3 regions of the Ancylobacter terrae genome follow, and region 1 is predicted to be linked to each of the others. Evidence: predicted binding sites of a transcription regulator. Region 1 holds the regulator's gene; each other region holds the start of a gene.

Evidence for each region. Region 1 encodes PhoB, which activates phosphate uptake and scavenging genes when phosphate is short. Its sites were predicted from a motif close to TGTCATNNANCTGTCAT; they were not measured.
Region 2: a site for PhoB is predicted at 2,055-2,071, ahead of ACEUEL_RS09335 (RNA degradosome polyphosphate kinase). Genes of this name have one in related genera too.
Region 3: a site for PhoB is predicted at 1,564-1,580, ahead of ACEUEL_RS15275 (DUF2794 domain-containing protein). Genes of this name have one in related genera too.

Annotation. Positions count from the first base shown of each region.
Region 1 is NZ_JBJGXH010000004.1:156,618-162,114, reverse strand. Features, by position in the region: gene pstS (phosphate ABC transporter substrate-binding protein PstS) at 1-78, shown strand, start outside; gene pstC (phosphate ABC transporter permease subunit PstC) at 243-1,217, shown strand; gene pstA (phosphate ABC transporter permease PstA) at 1,231-2,064, shown strand; gene pstB (phosphate ABC transporter ATP-binding protein PstB) at 2,072-2,893, shown strand; gene phoU (phosphate signaling complex protein PhoU) at 2,913-3,626, shown strand; gene phoB (phosphate regulon transcriptional regulator PhoB) at 3,640-4,341, shown strand; gene nthA (nitrile hydratase subunit alpha) at 4,467-5,132, shown strand; gene ACEUEL_RS19240 (hypothetical protein) at 5,129-5,443, shown strand; gene ACEUEL_RS19235 (SH3-like domain-containing protein) at 5,443-5,497, shown strand, end outside.
Region 2 is NZ_JBJGXH010000001.1:1,961,657-1,967,153, reverse strand. Features, by position in the region: gene ACEUEL_RS09345 (AI-2E family transporter) at 129-1,184, shown strand; gene ACEUEL_RS09340 (P-loop NTPase family protein) at 1,196-1,972, shown strand; gene ACEUEL_RS09335 (RNA degradosome polyphosphate kinase) at 2,182-4,302, shown strand; gene ppx (exopolyphosphatase) at 4,310-5,497, shown strand, end outside.
Region 3 is NZ_JBJGXH010000002.1:209,959-215,455, reverse strand. Features, by position in the region: gene acnA (aconitate hydratase AcnA) at 1-230, shown strand, start outside; gene ACEUEL_RS15280 (DUF1223 domain-containing protein) at 372-1,193, shown strand; gene ACEUEL_RS15275 (DUF2794 domain-containing protein) at 1,631-1,987, shown strand; gene ACEUEL_RS15270 (GNAT family N-acetyltransferase) at 1,994-2,557, opposite strand; gene ACEUEL_RS15265 (Bax inhibitor-1/YccA family protein) at 2,739-3,527, opposite strand; gene ACEUEL_RS15260 (ABC transporter permease) at 3,694-5,497, opposite strand, start outside.

The sequences.
Region 1 (5,497 bases):
GACGCGGTCGTCGCCGAGATCAAGAAGGCCTGGGCTTCCGAGGTGAAGGCCGACGGCAAGCCGGTCTGGACGAACTGAGTTCTTCCGCTCTCCCGGCCGGACGCCCCGTGGCGCCCGGCCGGCTGCTCTCGCGTCGGGCGCACGCCTGCCCGGCTGACGGAACCCCGGCGCCCGCACGGTCGCGGGCGCAAACATTGTGCATGTGAAGCGGCGCGCCACGGCCTGCGCCCAGGGACAGTCTCATGACCGCCACACTCGACGGCGCCGCCGCCGGCCCGGCTCTCGCCGCGCACAAGCCGACCGGCCGCGTCAGCGACCCGATCTTCGTCGGCCTGCTGTGGGCGAGCGGCATCTTCGTGCTGGTTCTGCTCGGCCTGATCATCGCCATGCTGTTCGAGGGCGGCCTGCCGGCGATGCGCGAATTCGGCGTCGGCTTCCTGTGGTCGACGACGTGGAACCCGGTCACCGAGCGCTTCGGCGCCGGCGTGATGATCTACGGCACGCTGTTCAGCGCCGTGATCGCGGTCATCGTCGCGCTGCCGCTGTCCTTCGGCATCGCCTTCTTCCTCACCGAGATCGCCCCCGAAAAGCTGCGCCGCCCGATCGGCGTCGCCATCCAGCTGCTCGCCGCCGTGCCCTCCATCATCTACGGCATGTGGGGCTTCTTCATCGTCGTGCCGCTCATCGCCACCTATGTGCAGCCCCCGCTGATCGACTGGCTCGGCCCGATCCCGGTCATCGGCGCGCTGTTCCAGGGCCCCCCGCTCGGCGCCGGCATGCTGACCGCCGGCATTATCCTCGCCATCATGATCCTGCCCTTCATCACCGCGATGTTCGTCGAGGTGCTGGAATCGGTGCCGCCGATGATCAAGGAATCCGCCTATGGCGTCGGCGCCACCACCTATGAGGTCTACCGCAACGTCTCGGTGCCCTATGGCCGCACCGCCATGGTCGGCGCGGTGATGCTGGGCCTCGGCCGCGCGCTGGGCGAGACCATGGCGGTGACCTTCGTGATCGGCAACGCGACGCGCATGTCGGCCTCGCTGTTCGCGCCGGGCGCCACCATCGCCTCCACCATCGCCAACGAGTTCCCCGAGGCCTCGATAGGCTCGCTCAAGCTGCACGCGCTGCTGCAACTCGGCTTCGTGCTGTTCGTGATCTCGTTCATCGTGCTGGCGCTCTCGCGCTATCTCGTCCGCTCCAAGCTGAAGAACTGAGAGAGGCGCACCCATGGCTTCGCTCGCCCGCCGCCGCGCCACCGACTATGCCGTGAAGGCGATCTCCACCGCTTTCGCCGGCCTGTCGCTGCTGCTGCTCGCCTGGATCCTGTGGACGCTGATCGAGCGCGGCCTGCCCGCGCTCGGCCCGCAGGTGTTCACCAACATCACCGCCCCTCCCGGCCAGAATGGCGGCCTGCTCAACGCCATCGTCGGCTCGCTGATCCAGATCGCCGTCGCGCTGATCATCGGCACCCCGATCGGCCTGATGTGCGGCACCTTCCTCGCCGAGAACGGCAAGCTGACCAAGCTCGGCGCCTGCGCACGCTTCGTGAACGACGTGCTGCTCTCGGCGCCCTCGATCCTGATCGGCCTGTTCGTCTACACCCTGCTGGTGGTGCCGCTCGGCGGCTTCTCCGGCTGGGCCGGGGCCATCGCGCTCGCCATCCTCGTCATCCCCGTGGTGGTGCGCACCACCGAGGACATGCTGAACCTGGTGCCGATCGGCCTGCGCGAGGCGGCCTTCGCGCTCGGCGCGCCGCAGTGGAAGGTGGTCACGCTGGTCACCTGGCGCGCCGCCCGCGCCGGCATCGTCACCGGCGTGCTGCTGGCGGTGGCGCGCGCCGCCGGCGAGACCGCGCCGCTGCTGTTCACCTCGCTCGGCAACAATGGCTGGTCGCTCGACATGTCCAAGCCGATGGCCTCGCTGCCGATCGCCATCTATCAATACGCGGCCAGCCCTTTCGAGGACTGGGTGGCGCTGGCCTGGGCCGGCGCCCTGCTGATCACCGTTGGGGTGCTGACCCTCAACATCCTCTCCCGCCTCGTCCTGGCGAAGATGAAGTGAGACGGCCATGAACTTCGCACCCGACACCGCCATCGACATCGCCACCGCGGTGAACCGCGCCACCGGCACGCCCGGCGCCCCCAAGCTCAAGGTCGAGAAGCTGAACTTCTACTACGGCGACAACCACGCGCTGAAGAACATCAACTTCGACATCCCCGAAAAGCGCGTCACCGCGATGATCGGGCCGTCGGGCTGCGGCAAGTCCACGCTGCTGCGCATCTTCAACCGGATGTACCAGCTCTATCCGGGCCAGCGCGCGGAAGGGAAGATCCTGTTCGACGGCGTCGACCTGCTCGGCAAGGGGCTCGATTCCACCGTGGTGCGCTCGCGCATCGGCATGGTGTTCCAGAAGCCGACGCCGTTCCCGATGTCGATCTACGACAACATCGCCTTCGGCGTGAAGCTGCACGAGAGCCTCTCCAAGGCGCAGATGGACGAGCGCGTGGAGTGGTGCCTGCGCAAGGCGGCGATCTGGGAGGAGACCAAGGACCGCCTGCACACCTCGGCGCTCGGCATGTCCGGCGGCCAGCAGCAGCGCCTGTGCATCGCCCGCACCATCGCGGTGAAGCCGGAGGTGATCCTGCTCGACGAGCCGACCTCGGCGCTCGACCCGATCTCCACCTCCAAGATCGAGGACCTGATCGACGAGCTGAAGCAGGACTTCACCATCGTCATCGTCACCCACAACATGCAGCAGGCCGCCCGCTGCGCCGACCTCACCGCCTTCTTCTATCTGGGCGAGCTGATCGAGGTGGGCGTCTCCTCGGACATCTTCACCAATCCGCGCGAAGTGCGCACCCGCGACTACATCACCGGCCGCTTCGGCTGAGCCGGCAGAGGATCACGCCATGACGGAGCACATCGTCTCCTCCTTCGACACCGACCTGAAGGACCTCAGCCGCAAGGTGGTCGAGATGGGCGGCCAGGCCGAGCGGCTCGTCGCCGATTCGGTGCAGGCGCTGGTGAAGCGCGACGCCGATCTCGCCCAGAAGGTCATCGTCCTCGACGGCCCGGTCGACCTGCTCCAGCGCGAGATCGAGGAAAAGGCGGTGCTCACCATCGCCCGCCGCCAGCCGCTGGCCGGCGACCTGCGCGAGATCGTGGCGGCCATGCGCATCGCCAATGATCTCGAGCGCATCGGCGATCTCGCCAAGAACACCGCCAAGCGCGTGCTGGCGCTGACCGGCGAGTTCCACCCGCAGAAGCTGGTGCGCGGCGTCGAGCATATGTCCGGCATCGTGCTGGAGCAGCTGAAAGAGGTGCTGGACGCCTATGCCACCCGCGACCGCGACGCGGCGATCGCGGTCTGGCGGCGCGACGGCGAGGTCGACATCCTCTACACCTCGCTGTTCCGCGAACTGCTCACCTACATGATGGAAGACCCGCGCAACATCTCGCTGTGCACGCATCTGCTGTTCTGCGCCAAGAATATCGAGCGGATCGGCGACCACGCCACCAATGTCGCCGAGACGGTGCATTACCTCGTGACCGGCCAGGTGCTCGCCGACGAGCGCCCCAAGCAGGACACGACCAGCATCACCTCGGTGGCGTTCCCGGCGTAAGGCAGGGCATCCCATGCCGACCAATATCCTGATCGTCGAGGACGAGGAGCCGCTCAGCCTGCTGCTGCGCTACAACCTCGAATCCGAAGGCTACGCGGTGGAGAGCGTCGGGCGCGGCGACGAGGCCGAGACCCGGCTGCGCGAGAGCGTGCCCGATCTCGTCATCCTCGACTGGATGCTCCCCGGCCTCTCCGGCATCGAATTGTGCCGGCGCCTGCGCGCGCGCCCCGAGACCGAGCGCATGCCGGTGCTGATGCTCACCGCGCGGGGCGAGGAATCCGAGCGCGTGCGCGGCCTCGCCACCGGCGCCGACGACTATGTGGTGAAGCCGTTCTCGGTGCCCGAGCTGGTCGCCCGGGTGCGGGCGCTGCTGCGCCGGGCCAAGCCCGACCACATCGCCACCCTCCTGCGCGCCGGCGACATCGAGCTCGACCGCGAGACCAAGCGCGTGCACCGCGCCGGCCGCGAGCTGCATCTCGGCCCGACCGAGTTTCGCCTGCTGGAGTTCCTGATGCAGTCGCCCGGCCGCGTCTTCTCGCGCGAGCAACTGCTCGACGGCGTCTGGGGCCAGGACGTCTACATCGACGAGCGCACGGTGGACGTGCATGTCGGGCGCCTGCGCAAGGCGCTCAACCGCGCCCGCCAGCCCGACCCGATCCGCACCGTGCGGGGCTCGGGCTATTCCTTCAACGAAATGTTCGCCCGCACGCATTGAGGCGAGGCGTTTCTGCCCAACAAAATGGCGTGCGCGATTTCTGGCGGTTTCGCGCATCGCGACGTCGACGGCTGCGATAAGCTCTCGCATAATGATGCTGGGCAGCGCAGCGACGACGGGCAGCCATGGCAGGCCATCACGACGACGACCACCACCATCATCACGACCATCAGGATTCCGCCGACACCCTGCTGAACGCGATGGCGGACATCGAGATCAGCGCCCGGGTCAAGGCGCTGGAAGAACTGCTGTCGGCGAAGGGCCTTGTCGATCCGGCCGCGCTCGATGCCGTGGTCGACCTCTATGAGAACCAGATCGGCCCGCGCAATGGCGCCCGCGTTATCGCGCGCGCGTGGAGCGACCCGGACTATCGGCGCCGACTGCTCGCCGACCCCAATCCGGCTATCGCCGAGCTCGGCTATTCCGGCGCCCAGGGCGAGAACATGGTGGTGGTCGAGAACACGGAGACGGTCCACAACATCGTCGTTTGCACGCTGTGCTCCTGCTATCCGTGGCCGGTGCTCGGCCTGCCGCCGGTCTGGTACAAGAGCATGCCGTACCGGACCCGCGTCGTCCGCGATCCGCGCTCCGTGCTCGAGGAGTTCGGCACACGCCTGCCGGACAGCACCGAGATCCGCGTCTGGGACAGCAATTCCGAGATCCGCTACCTCGTCCTGCCGCGCCGGCCGGCGGGGACGGAGGGGATGGACGAGGCGACGCTGGCCGCGCTCGTCACCCGCGACAGCATGATCGGCGTCACCGAGGCGCTCCCGCCGGAGGGCGCACGATGAACTCGATGCATGATTGCGGCGGCTTCGACGGCTTCGGCCGCGTCGTCCCGGAGGGCTATGACGGGCGCGAGCCGGTCTTCAAGACCGAGTGGGAACGGCGCATGTGCGCGCTGTTCATGGTGACCATCGGCGCCATGTATTCGGACGACGAGTTTCGCCAGTCGCGCGAGCGGCTGGAGCCGGTCAAGTACCTGACGCGACCCTATTACGAGCAATGGTGGTTCGCCGTGTCCCGCGTGCTGCTCCAGAAGGGCATCATCGACGAGGCCGAGTATCGCTCGTGCGTCGCGCGGCTCGGGGGAGGCGCCTGATGCTCGGCCCGGGCGAGATACTCGACCTGCTCAGGATCGGGGCGACCACGCGGG
Region 2 (5,497 bases), on a different contig from region 1:
GCCGTGCCCTCCCGCGCGCCGATCATCGACCAGCCCCCGCTTGACCCGCCTCCCGCCCGGGAACATGCTCGGCGCGCAAATCAGGCGAGGATATCCCCCTGCACAGACAGGTTTTCTTCTGGCTGGCCGTGCTGGTCGCGTTTCTCGTCGCGGCGTGGCTGTTCAGCGGCGTGCTGCTGCCGTTCGTGGCAGGGCTCGCGCTCGCCTATTTCCTCAACCCCATCGCCAACTGGATGGAGGGGCGCGGCATCTCGCGCATGCTGGCGAGCCTCGTCATCATCGGCTGCGCGCTGCTGGTGATCATCCTGGCGCTGCTGCTGGTGATCCCCATCGTCGGCAGCCAGCTCGCCGCCTTCATCGAGCGGCTGCCGGACTACATCGTCAAGCTGCAGAACCTCGCCACCGGCGAGAAGGCGGAATGGCTGCGCGACATCGTCGGCGACCGCATGCCCAACATCCGCGCCTCGCTCGGCCAGCTCGCCAGCCAGGGCGCCACCTATCTGCTGAGCCTGCTGCAGTCGATCTGGACCGGCGGGCAGGCGCTGATCTCGCTGTTCTCGCTGCTGGTCATCACCCCCGTCGTGGCGTTCTACATGCTGAACGACTGGAACCGCATGGTGGTGAAGGTCGATTCCTGGGTGCCGCTGAAGCACCGCGAGACCGTCCGCGGGATCGCTCGCAAGATGGACCGCGCCATTGCCGGCTTCCTGCGCGGGCAGGCGGCGGTGTGCATCATCCTCGGCTCGTTCTATGCGATCTCGCTGACGCTGGCGGGGCTGAACTTCGGCTTCGTGATCGGCGTCGTCTCGGGCGCCATCACCTTCATCCCCTATGTCGGCTCGCTGACCGGGCTGGTGCTGGCGACCGGCGTCGCGCTCGTGCAGTTCTTCCCGGACTGGGGGCAGATCGCGCTGATCGTCGCCATCTTCATGTTCGGCCAGTTCGTGGAGGGCTACATCCTCTCGCCGAAACTGGTCGGCGACAGCGTCGGCCTGCACCCGGTGTGGCTGATGTTCGCGCTGCTCGCCTTCGGCTATCTGCTCGGCTTCCTCGGCCTCCTGATCGCCGTGCCGCTGGCGGCGGCGGGCGGGGTGCTGGTGCGCTTCATGCTCGACCAGTATCTCGCCAGTCCGCTCTATACCGGCGAGGACGAGGACGAGGCCGGCGTCAAGACGCGCCCCTGAGAGGAGCGGGCATGGCGGTGGACAGCATCCGGGGCCGGGCGCCCCGCGGAATTCCTGAGCGCGGGCCGCGTCAGCTCACGCTCGACCTTCCCCATGTCGAGAGCCGGGGCCGCGCCGATTTCCTCGAGGGACCGGCGAACCGGGCGGCGCTGGCGCTGATCGACGCCTTTCCGGACTGGCCCGCGCCCGTGGTCGCGCTGGTGGGGCCGGCGGGGACCGGCAAGAGCCATCTCGCCGGCATCTTCGCCGACCAGACCGGCGCCGACATCGCCCCGGCGCGCGACCTCCTCGCCGAGGGCGGCGTGCCGGACATGCTGGCGGGCGGCGCGCTGGCGCTGGAGGACCTCGACGCGGCGGCCCCGCTCCGGCCGGCCGACGAGGTGGCGTTGTTCCATCTCCTCAACCTCGCCAAGGAGCAGGACGCCCGCGTGCTGGTGACCAGCCGCCTGCCGCCCGCCCGCCTGGCGGAAGCGGTGGCGACGGCGGACCTGGCCTCGCGCCTGCGGGCCATGCCGGCGGTGACGCTCGATCCGCCCGGAGAGGCGCTGCTCGGCGCCATCGCGCTCAAGCTCTTCGCCGACCGCCAGATCGCGCCCGACGAAGGGCTGGTCACCTTCCTGCTGGCGCGGGTCGAGCGGTCGGTGGCCGCGCTCGCCGATCTCGTCGCCGCCCTCGACCGCGAGGCGCTGGCGCGCGGGCGGCCGGTGACGCGGGCGCTCGCCGCGGAACTGCTGCGCGCCCGCGAAGGCGACGACGAGGACGAGGCGCCGGGAACCGAGCCGGACTGAGGGAATTGGCCCGTGCGCGGCCCGCGCCGCCGGGGACGGGCGCAACGGCCCGCGATCACGTATAAAATGCCGGTGACGGCGGCGTCATCGAGCTGTCATGAAGCGCGGCGAAGGTCCGCGCCGCAACGGGAGGGGCGAGGGTGAGCGAGAACGGCAAGGAATCGGTGGCGGAACTGCTGCGCGAGGCGGAGGCGGGCGCGTCCGGCCTCATGGCGAGCCCGCAGCGTTTCATCAACCGCGAGCTGTCCTGGCTGCACTTCAACCGCCGGGTGATGGAGGAGGCGGCCAACACCAATCACCCGCTGCTCGAACAGCTGCGCTTCCTCTCGATCTCCGCGAACAATCTCGACGAATTCTTCATGGTCCGCGTCGCCGGCCTGAAGGAGCATGTGCGCGAGGGCTTCGAGGCGCGCAGCCCGGACGGGCTGTCCTCGGCCGAGCAATTGCCGCTGATCTCCGATGAAGTCGCCAAGCTGGCCAGCGACCAGCAGGCGCGCTGGCGCGAGCTGCGCGTGACCCTCGCCCAGAACGGCATCGTGCTGGTGGACGGGGCGGATGTGAAGAAGAGCGACCGGGCGATGCTCGACGACTTCTTCCTGACCCATGTCTTCCCGGTGCTCACCCCGCTCGCCATCGACCCGGCGCACCCGTTCCCCTTCATCCCCAATCTCGGCTTCTCGCTCGGCCTGCAGCTCGCGCGAATCGTCGACGGGCGGCAGATGAACGCGCTGATCCGCGTGCCGGCCAAGATCGACCGCTTCATCCGCCTGCCGGACGGCTCCTCGGGCGCGGCGCGCTTCATCACGCTGGAGCAGATGATCGGCCTTTACATCGGCCGGCTGTTCCCGGGCTACCAGGTGAAGGGCGTCGGCGGCTTCCGCGTCGTGCGCGACAGCGACCTCGAAATCGAGGAAGAGGCCGAAGACCTCGTGCGCCAGTTCGAATCCGCGCTCAAGCGGCGGCGCCGCGGCTCGGTGATCCGGCTCGAGGTGGACGTCTCCATGCCGGAGGAACTGCGCAGCTTCGTGGCGCGCGAGCTCAACGTGGCGGGTGACGAGATCTTCCTGGTCGACGGCGTGCTGGCGCTCAACGAATTCAGCCAGCTGGTCTCGCTGGAGCGGCCGGACCTCAAGTTCAAGCCCTACAATCCGCGCTTTCCCGAGCGCATCCGCGACCATGCCGGCGACTGCTTCGCCGCCATCCGCGAGAAGGACCTCGTCGTCCACCACCCCTATGAGAGCTTCGATGTGGTGGTGCAGTTCCTGCGCCAGGCCGCGCGCGATCCGAACGTCGTCGCCATCAAGCAGACGCTTTACCGCACCTCCTCCGACTCGCCGATCGTCAAGGCGCTGGCGGAAGCCGCCGAGGCCGGCAAGTCGGTCACCGCGCTGGTCGAACTGAAGGCGCGTTTCGACGAGGAGGCCAATATCCGCTGGGCGCGCGATCTGGAGCGGGCCGGCGTGCAGGTGGTGTTCGGCTTCCTCGAGCTGAAGACCCACGCCAAGCTCTCGCTGGTGGTGCGCCGCGAAGGCGGCACGCTGGCGAGCTACTGCCATGTCGGCACCGGCAATTATCACCCGATCACCGCGCGCATCTACACCGACCTGTCCTACTTCACCGCCGACCCGGTGATCGGCCGCGACGTGGCGCGCATCTTCAACTTCATCACCGGCTATGCCGAGCCGGCCGAGCTGGAGGCGATGGCGGTCTCCCCGCTCACGCTGAAGAAGCGCATCCTCGACCACATCGACGCCGAGATCGCCTTCGCCAAGGCCGGGCGGCCCGGCACGATCTGGCTGAAGATGAATTCGCTGGTCGACCCCGCCATCATCGACGCGCTCTACCGCGCCAGCGCGGCGGGGGTGCAGACCGAGATCGTGGTGCGCGGCATCTGCTGCCTGCGCCCCGGCGTGCCGGGGCTGTCGGAGAACATCCGCGCCAAGTCGATCGTCGGGCGCTTCCTCGAGCACGGACGTATCTACGTCTTCGGCAACGGCAACCCGCTGCCGAGCCCCAAGGCCGCGCTCTACATCTCCTCCGCCGACCTGATGCCGCGCAACCTCGACCGCCGCGTCGAGGCGCTCTGCCCCATCACCAACCCGACGGTGCACATGCAGATCCTCGACCAGATCATGATGGCCAATTTCGAGGACAACGAGCAGAGCTGGCGGCTGTTGCCCGACGGCACCTCCGAACGCATAGTGCCGGCGCCGGGCGAGGAATCGTTCAACGCCCAGAATTATTTCATGACCAATCCGAGCCTGTCGGGACGTGGGAAATCGCTCAAGGAATCCTCGCCGCGCAGCCTCGTCCGCCGCCGTGGCAAGTGAGCCGCTCGTGGAGGTGAACCGCGAGGCGCCCGGCCGCCTGCTCGCCGGCGCGCCCGTGGGCGTGATCGACATCGGCTCGAACTCGGTGCGTCTCGTCGTCTACGAGCATCTCTCCCGCGCCCCGACGCCCATTTTCAACGAAAAGGCGCTGTGCGGGCTCGGCAGCGAGATCGCCTCGACCGGCCGCCTCGCGCTGGACGCGGTGGAGAAGACGCACGCGGCGCTGCGCCGCTTCCGCGTGCTGTGCGACCAGATGCAGGTGGGCGACCTCCACGTGCTCGCCACCGCCGCCGCGCGCGACGCCTCCAACGGACCCGCCTTCATCGCCGAGTGCAGCCGCATCTGCCGCGCCGAGGTGGAGGTGCTCTCCGGCAAGCGCGAGGCGCAGCTGTCCGCGCTCGGCATCATCTCCGGCATCCACAAGCCGAACGGCCTGGTCGGGGATCTCGGCGGCGGCTCGCTCGAACTCGCCGACATCCACGGCCACAAGGTCAGCGCCGGCGTCACCTTTCCGCTCGGCGGCCTCGCCTTGCAGGACGCCTCCGATCGCTCGCTGAGCAAGGCGGCGAAGATCGTGAAGGCCGCGCTCGGCAAGAGCGCGACGCTCGAACACCTCGCCGGCCGGCCCTTCTACGCGGTGGGCGGCACCTGGCGCTCGCTGGCCCGCCTGCACATGGCCCAGCGCGGCTATCCGCTGCACGTCATGCATGGCTACATCGTGCCGGCCAAGGAGGCGCTGGAATTCGCCCGCCTGGTGCAGCGCGTGCCGGTCGACACGCTCTCCAAGATCGAGATGGTGGCGCCCGCCCGCCGGCCGCTGCTCGCCTATGGCGCGCTGGTGCTGGAGCATCTGATCCGGATCGGCAAGCCCTCGCAGATCTACGTCTCCTCGCTCGGCGTGCGAGAGGGGCTGCTCTACGAGAAGCTCACCGAGAAGGAGCGCCGCGAGGACCCGCTGATTTCGGGCGCGAACGAGATCAACTGGCTGCGCTCGCGCTCGCCGCGCCATGGCGAGGAGCTCTTCGCCTGGACGGACGCCTTCATCGATTCCAGCGGCATCGAGGAGAGCGCCGAGGAACGGCGGCTGCGCCATGCCGCCTGCCTGCTGGCCGACATCGGCTGGCGCGCCCATCCCGACTACCGCGGCGAGCAGAGCCTCAACATCATCGCCCATGCCGGCTTCATCGGCGTCGAT
Region 3 (5,497 bases), on a different contig from region 1:
AGAACGACGACAGCTGGCAGTCGCTCGGCATCAAGGGCGACGAGGTGGTGACCATCAAGGGCATCGAGGGCGACCTCAAGCCGCGCCAGACGCTGGTCGCCGAGATCGCCTTCGCCGACGGCACGGTGAAGAACGTGCCGCTGACCTGCCGCATCGATACGCTGGACGAGCTGGATTACTTCCGCAATGGCGGCATTCTCCAGTATGTGCTGCGCAATCTCGCGGCCTGATCGCTCAGTGCCCGGCGGCCATGCCGCCGGGCCCGCTCACGCCGGCGTGCGACACCCGAATGTGACTGGTGCCGCGGCCGGCGCCGCCCTATTGCGTAGGCTGGTTTTCCCCGGTTGCGCAGAAGGACGCCGCGTTCGGACATGGCAGGATCGATAGGGCGCATCGTCGGCGCGCGGGCATGTGCGCTGACCGGGTTCGGCATGATGGCCACGCTGGTCCTCGCGGGCGGCGCGCAGGCGCAGTCCCCGGATACGACGTCCACGACCGCCCCGAAAGCCGTTGTCGAGCTCTTCACCAGCCAGGGCTGCTCGTCCTGCCCGCCGGCCGACAAGCTGATCAGCGACATGACGGCGAAACGGCCGGACGTGATCGCGCTCACCCTCGCCGTCGATTACTGGGACTATCTGGGCTGGAAGGACACGCTGGCCAAGCACGGCCATTCGATGCGCCAGAAGGCCTATGCGCGACTGCGTGGCGACGGGCGGATGTTTACTCCCCAGGTGGTGGTGAACGGCGTCGCGATGGCGGTGGGCAGCGACGGTCCGGCGGTCGAGACGGCCGTGCAGTCGGCGGTTCCGCCGAGCGTTCCGGTCGCGCTTGCGGTCACCGAGGGCAAGCTCGCGGTCGGCGTCGGGGCGGGAAGCGCGAGCGGCGAGGTGTGGCTCTGCCCGCTCGCCTCCAGCGTCACCGTGGCGATCGGGCGCGGCGAGAACGAGGGCAAGCAGGTCACCTACCACAATGTGGTGCGGCGCTGGGTCAAGCTCGGCGACTGGAATGGGGCCGCGGCTCAGTTCGAGACGCCGGTGGCCGCCTTCATGGCGGACGGCATCGACGCCGTCGCGGTGCTGGTGCAGCGCGGGACGCCCGGCACGCCGGGGGCTATCGTCGGTGCCGGCGTGATGGCGCTGCCCAAGGAAGAGACCGCAAAATTCCCGCCGGCGCCGGCAAGCCCCACGCCCTGACCCGCCCCGCGCCCTGACACTCCCCATGCCTTGAGTTGCCGGCGCGCCTTGCGCCGGCGCTGCCCGCATTCTTCCGAGCGCAAAAAAACAGGGCCGGCTGAGAGCCGGCCCTGAAAGGTCAATCGGGGGATTGAACCTACGTGGCAACCGGCCGGCACGCACCACGCCACGGGGGGGCTGGGGGGCTGGGAAACCGGGGCGCTTTCGCCTGCCGGCCCGTTGCTTATGATGTGAAGATGGTCGCTGGCGGGGGCGTTGCAAGGGCTGAAATCGGGCGACTTCATGATTTCGGATGACGAGGCCGTGATTCCCCGTCGGCGGTCGGATTGTGGGCCGACAAGGCTTGCCCCCGTGGCCGACCGGCGCGATCATGTCGGCGTTATGACGGGCGCCCGGAACGCGACGCGCGGCCGGCCGGCCAAGCCGGGGAGGGCCGTGTGGCGGATATCGACCCTATAAGGTTTCCCGCCGGCGGGAGCGCGCTCGCCGAGCGCCCCGTCTGCGTGACATTCGACCGGCGCGAGCTCGACCGCATCCTCGATCTCTACGGGCGCATGGTGGCGATCGGCGAATGGCGCGACTACGCCATCGATTTCCTGAAGGACCGGGCTGTCTTCTCCATCTTCCGGCGCTCCACCGAATACCCGATCTACCGGATCGAGAAGGATCCGGCTCTCGCCCGGCGGCAGGGCGCCTACAGCGTCGTGTCCCAGACCGGGCTGATCCTCAAGCGCGGCCACGACCTCGCCCGCGTCATCGCCGTCCTGGACAAGCCGCTGCGGGCGGTGAACTGACGCCGGTCAGGGCGGCGTGGTGTCGGCCGGGCCGAGCGGGCGCTGCATCAGCACCGTGTCGAGCCAGCGGCCGGCCTTGAAGCCGACCGATTCGAGCGTGCCGACGGGGTGGAAGCCCGCCGCGGCGTGCAGCCCGATCGAGGCGGCGTTGGCGCTGTCGCCGATCACCGCGATCATCTGCCGGAAGCCCGCTTCGGCCGCTTCCGCGACGAGGCGCTCCAGCAGGCGGCGGCCGATGCCGCGGCCGGTGAGGCCGGGCTGCACATAGACCGAATTCTCCACCGTGGTGCGATAGGCCGGCCGGGCACGGTAGGGGCCGGCATAGGCATAGCCGATGAGCCGGCCGGCCGCCTCGGCGGCGATATAGGGATAGCCGCCCGCGATAAGCGCGCCCATCCGACGGACCATTTCGACCTCGTCCGGCGGATCGATCTCGAACGAGGCGGTTCCGAAGCGCACGGCATGGGCGTAGATCGCCGTGATGGCCGGGATGTCGTCGGCTCGGGCGGGGCGCAGGGCGACGCTGGCGTCGGCCGGCACCGGTGGGAACGAGGAAGCGGAAGCGGGCATGGCGGGCGGCGAGGGATCCGGGAGGGCGCTGGGAGGTGCCTACACCCGCAGCGCCGGCCGGTTCAACCGCCACGCCGCAGTCGACGTCGCGCGAAGGGCCTCCCGTCGAGCCTTCAAGGCGCCCACGAAAAAGGCCCCGGCGGATGCCGGGGCCTCGATCGTCGATCCGCCGTGATGGCGATCAGCTGTTGTTGCGGTTGCCGAACAGCTGGAGCAGCATCATGAAAAGGTTGATGAAGTCCAGGTAGAGCGCGAGCGCGCCCATGATCGCCTTGCGGCCGGCCACCACGTCGTCGTCGCCGGCGAAGTACATCTCCTTGATGCGCTGGGTGTCGTAGGCGGTGAGGCCCGCGAACACCAGCACGCCGACCACGGAGATGACGAACTGCAGCATCGTCGAGCCGAGGAAGATGTTCACCAGGCTCGCGATGATGATGCCGAACAGGCCCATGATCAGGAACGAGCCCATGCCCGACAGGTCGCGCTGGGTGGTGTAGCCGAACAGGCTCAGCGCGCCGAAGGAGGCGGCGGTGATGAAGAACACCCGCACGATGCTGTCATGCGTGTAGACGAGGAAGATCGTCGACAGCGAGACGCCGACCAGCGCCGCATAGAGCCAGAACACGCCCTGCGCCGCGGAGACGCTCATGCGCTCCACGCGGAAGCTGAGGAAGAAAACCGCGGCCAGCGGGGCGAACATCACCACCCACTTCAGCGGGCTGGTGAACAGCGTCGCGCCGAACTGCGTCAGCATGATGCCGCCGGCGACCTGGCCCACGGCCTGGCTGGGATCGGTGGTCACGGACAGCATGTAGATGCCGAGCGCGGCCGCGCCGGTGATGGCAAGGCCCAGCGTCATATAGTTGTAGACGCGGAGCATATAGCTGCGGAGGCCCTGATCGACCGCAGCTTCCGTGCGCGTCGCCGTCGCGCCGATCCGCGCCGAGACGTTGCGATCATAATTGGACATCGTGATGAAACCCTCTCGAAGCGTTCCGCCGGCACGCCGAGCCTAATCTCGCGTACATGCGGACGTTACGCGAAATATGGGCAAGGCGCGACCGGCCCGCAAGTGAACTTTGCGTCAGAATTGACGCAGCGTAAGTATGATTCGGCGGGCGTGGTTGACGCGCCGTTCACAGGTTTCTCAGTACCGGGGCGGGTTTGTACCCGAGCGCCCGCCAGGTGCCGACCAGCCCGAAGCCGACGGTGAGCGCCAGCGCGACGCCGACCGCGCCGAGCGCCGTGCCCGCCGACCAGTCGAATCCCACGCGCATCACCTGCGTCGCCACCACATAGGCGGCGAGCGTGCCGGCGCCGATGGCGACGACGGCGGTGGCAAGGCCCAGCGCCGCGTATTCGATGGCATAGGCGGCGAGCAGCCGCGCCCGGGTGGCACCCAGCGTCTTGAGGATCACGGCGTCGTAGACGCGGTGGTGCTGGCCCGCGGCCAAGGCCCCGGCCAGGACGAGGATGCTCGCCACCAGCGTGACCAGGCTGGCGCCGCGTATGGCGTAGACCAGCTTGCCGACGAGGTCGCCGATCTCGGCCAGCGCTTCTTTCACCCGCACGATGGTGACTGCCGGAAAGGCGCGGGCGGTCTCCCGCGCCAGGGTGCGCTCGGTCGCCGCATCGCCCCCGCCGGGAAAGGCGAGCGTGGCGAGCGAGGTGTGCGGGGCGCCGGCGAAGGTGTTCGGCGAGAACACCATGACGAAATTGATGGCGAGCCGCTCCCATTCCACCTCGCGCAGATTGGCGATGGTGGCGGTGATGGTGCGGCCCAGCACGTTGACGGCGATGGTGTCGCCGATCTTGAGTCCGAAGGCGTCGGCGATGCGCTTCTCGAACGAGACCAGCGGCGGGCCGGCGTAATCGGGCGCCCACCACGGTCCCTCGACCAGCTTGGAGCCGTCCGGCAGGCTGGCCGCATAGGTGACGCCGCGGTCGGAGGAGAGCACCCAGGCGAACTCGGCCGGCGGGGTGATCTGCTCCACCGGCGTCTCGCCGAGCCGGACGAGGCGGCCGCGCAGCATCGGCACCATCTCGACGGTGCCGGACGGGGCATGCTGCTCGACATAGGCCTTGAAGCGATCCGCCTCGCTGCTCTGCACGTCGAGGAAGAAGAAGCTCGGCGCCTGCTCGGGCAGGCTGGAGGTGAGTTCTCGGGTCAGGCTGCGGTCGATCAGCGCCAGCGTGACGAGGAGGGTGAGGCCGAGGCCGAGCGAGAGCACCACGGTGGGGGTGAGCGCACCGGGGCGGTGGATGTTCGACAAGGCGAGGCGCGCGACGGTCGAGCGCGGGCGCGGCAGGCGGCGGGCGATGGCCATCACCGCGACGGCGACGAGGCGCAGGGCGACCAGCACGGCCGTGGCGGCGCCGACATAATAGAGCGCGATCCGCGTTTCCTGCGAGGTGAGGATGGCGACGGCGGCGAGCGCCACCGCGCCGGCGAGGGTCGCGGCGACATAGAGCGCGCGCGGCCGGCGCCGGCCGCCCTCGACGCGGTCGCGGAACAGCGCCGAGACCGGCACGTCGTGGGCGAGGCCGAGCGGCCACAGCGCGAAGGCGAGCGCGACGAGGAAGCCATAGGCCGCCGCCAGCAGCAAAGCGGAGGGCTGCAGCGCCGGCTCGATGGCGATCGGCATCAGGTCGCCGAAGCCCCACACGGCAAGGAAGGGCAGGGCGCTGCCAACCGCCAGGCCGATGGCGATGCCGAGCCCGGCGATGAGCCCGATCTCGACCAGATAGATGGCGAAGACGGTGCGCCCCGGGGCGCCCAACGTCTTGTAGGTGGCGATGGTGGCGCGGCGGGCGTCGAGATGGTTCTTCACCGCGTTGGCGACGCCGACACCGCCCACCAGCAGCGCGGTGAGGCCGACCAGGGTGAGATATTGCGTGAAGCGGCCGACATTGTCCTCCAGCCGCGGCGTCGCCGCCTCG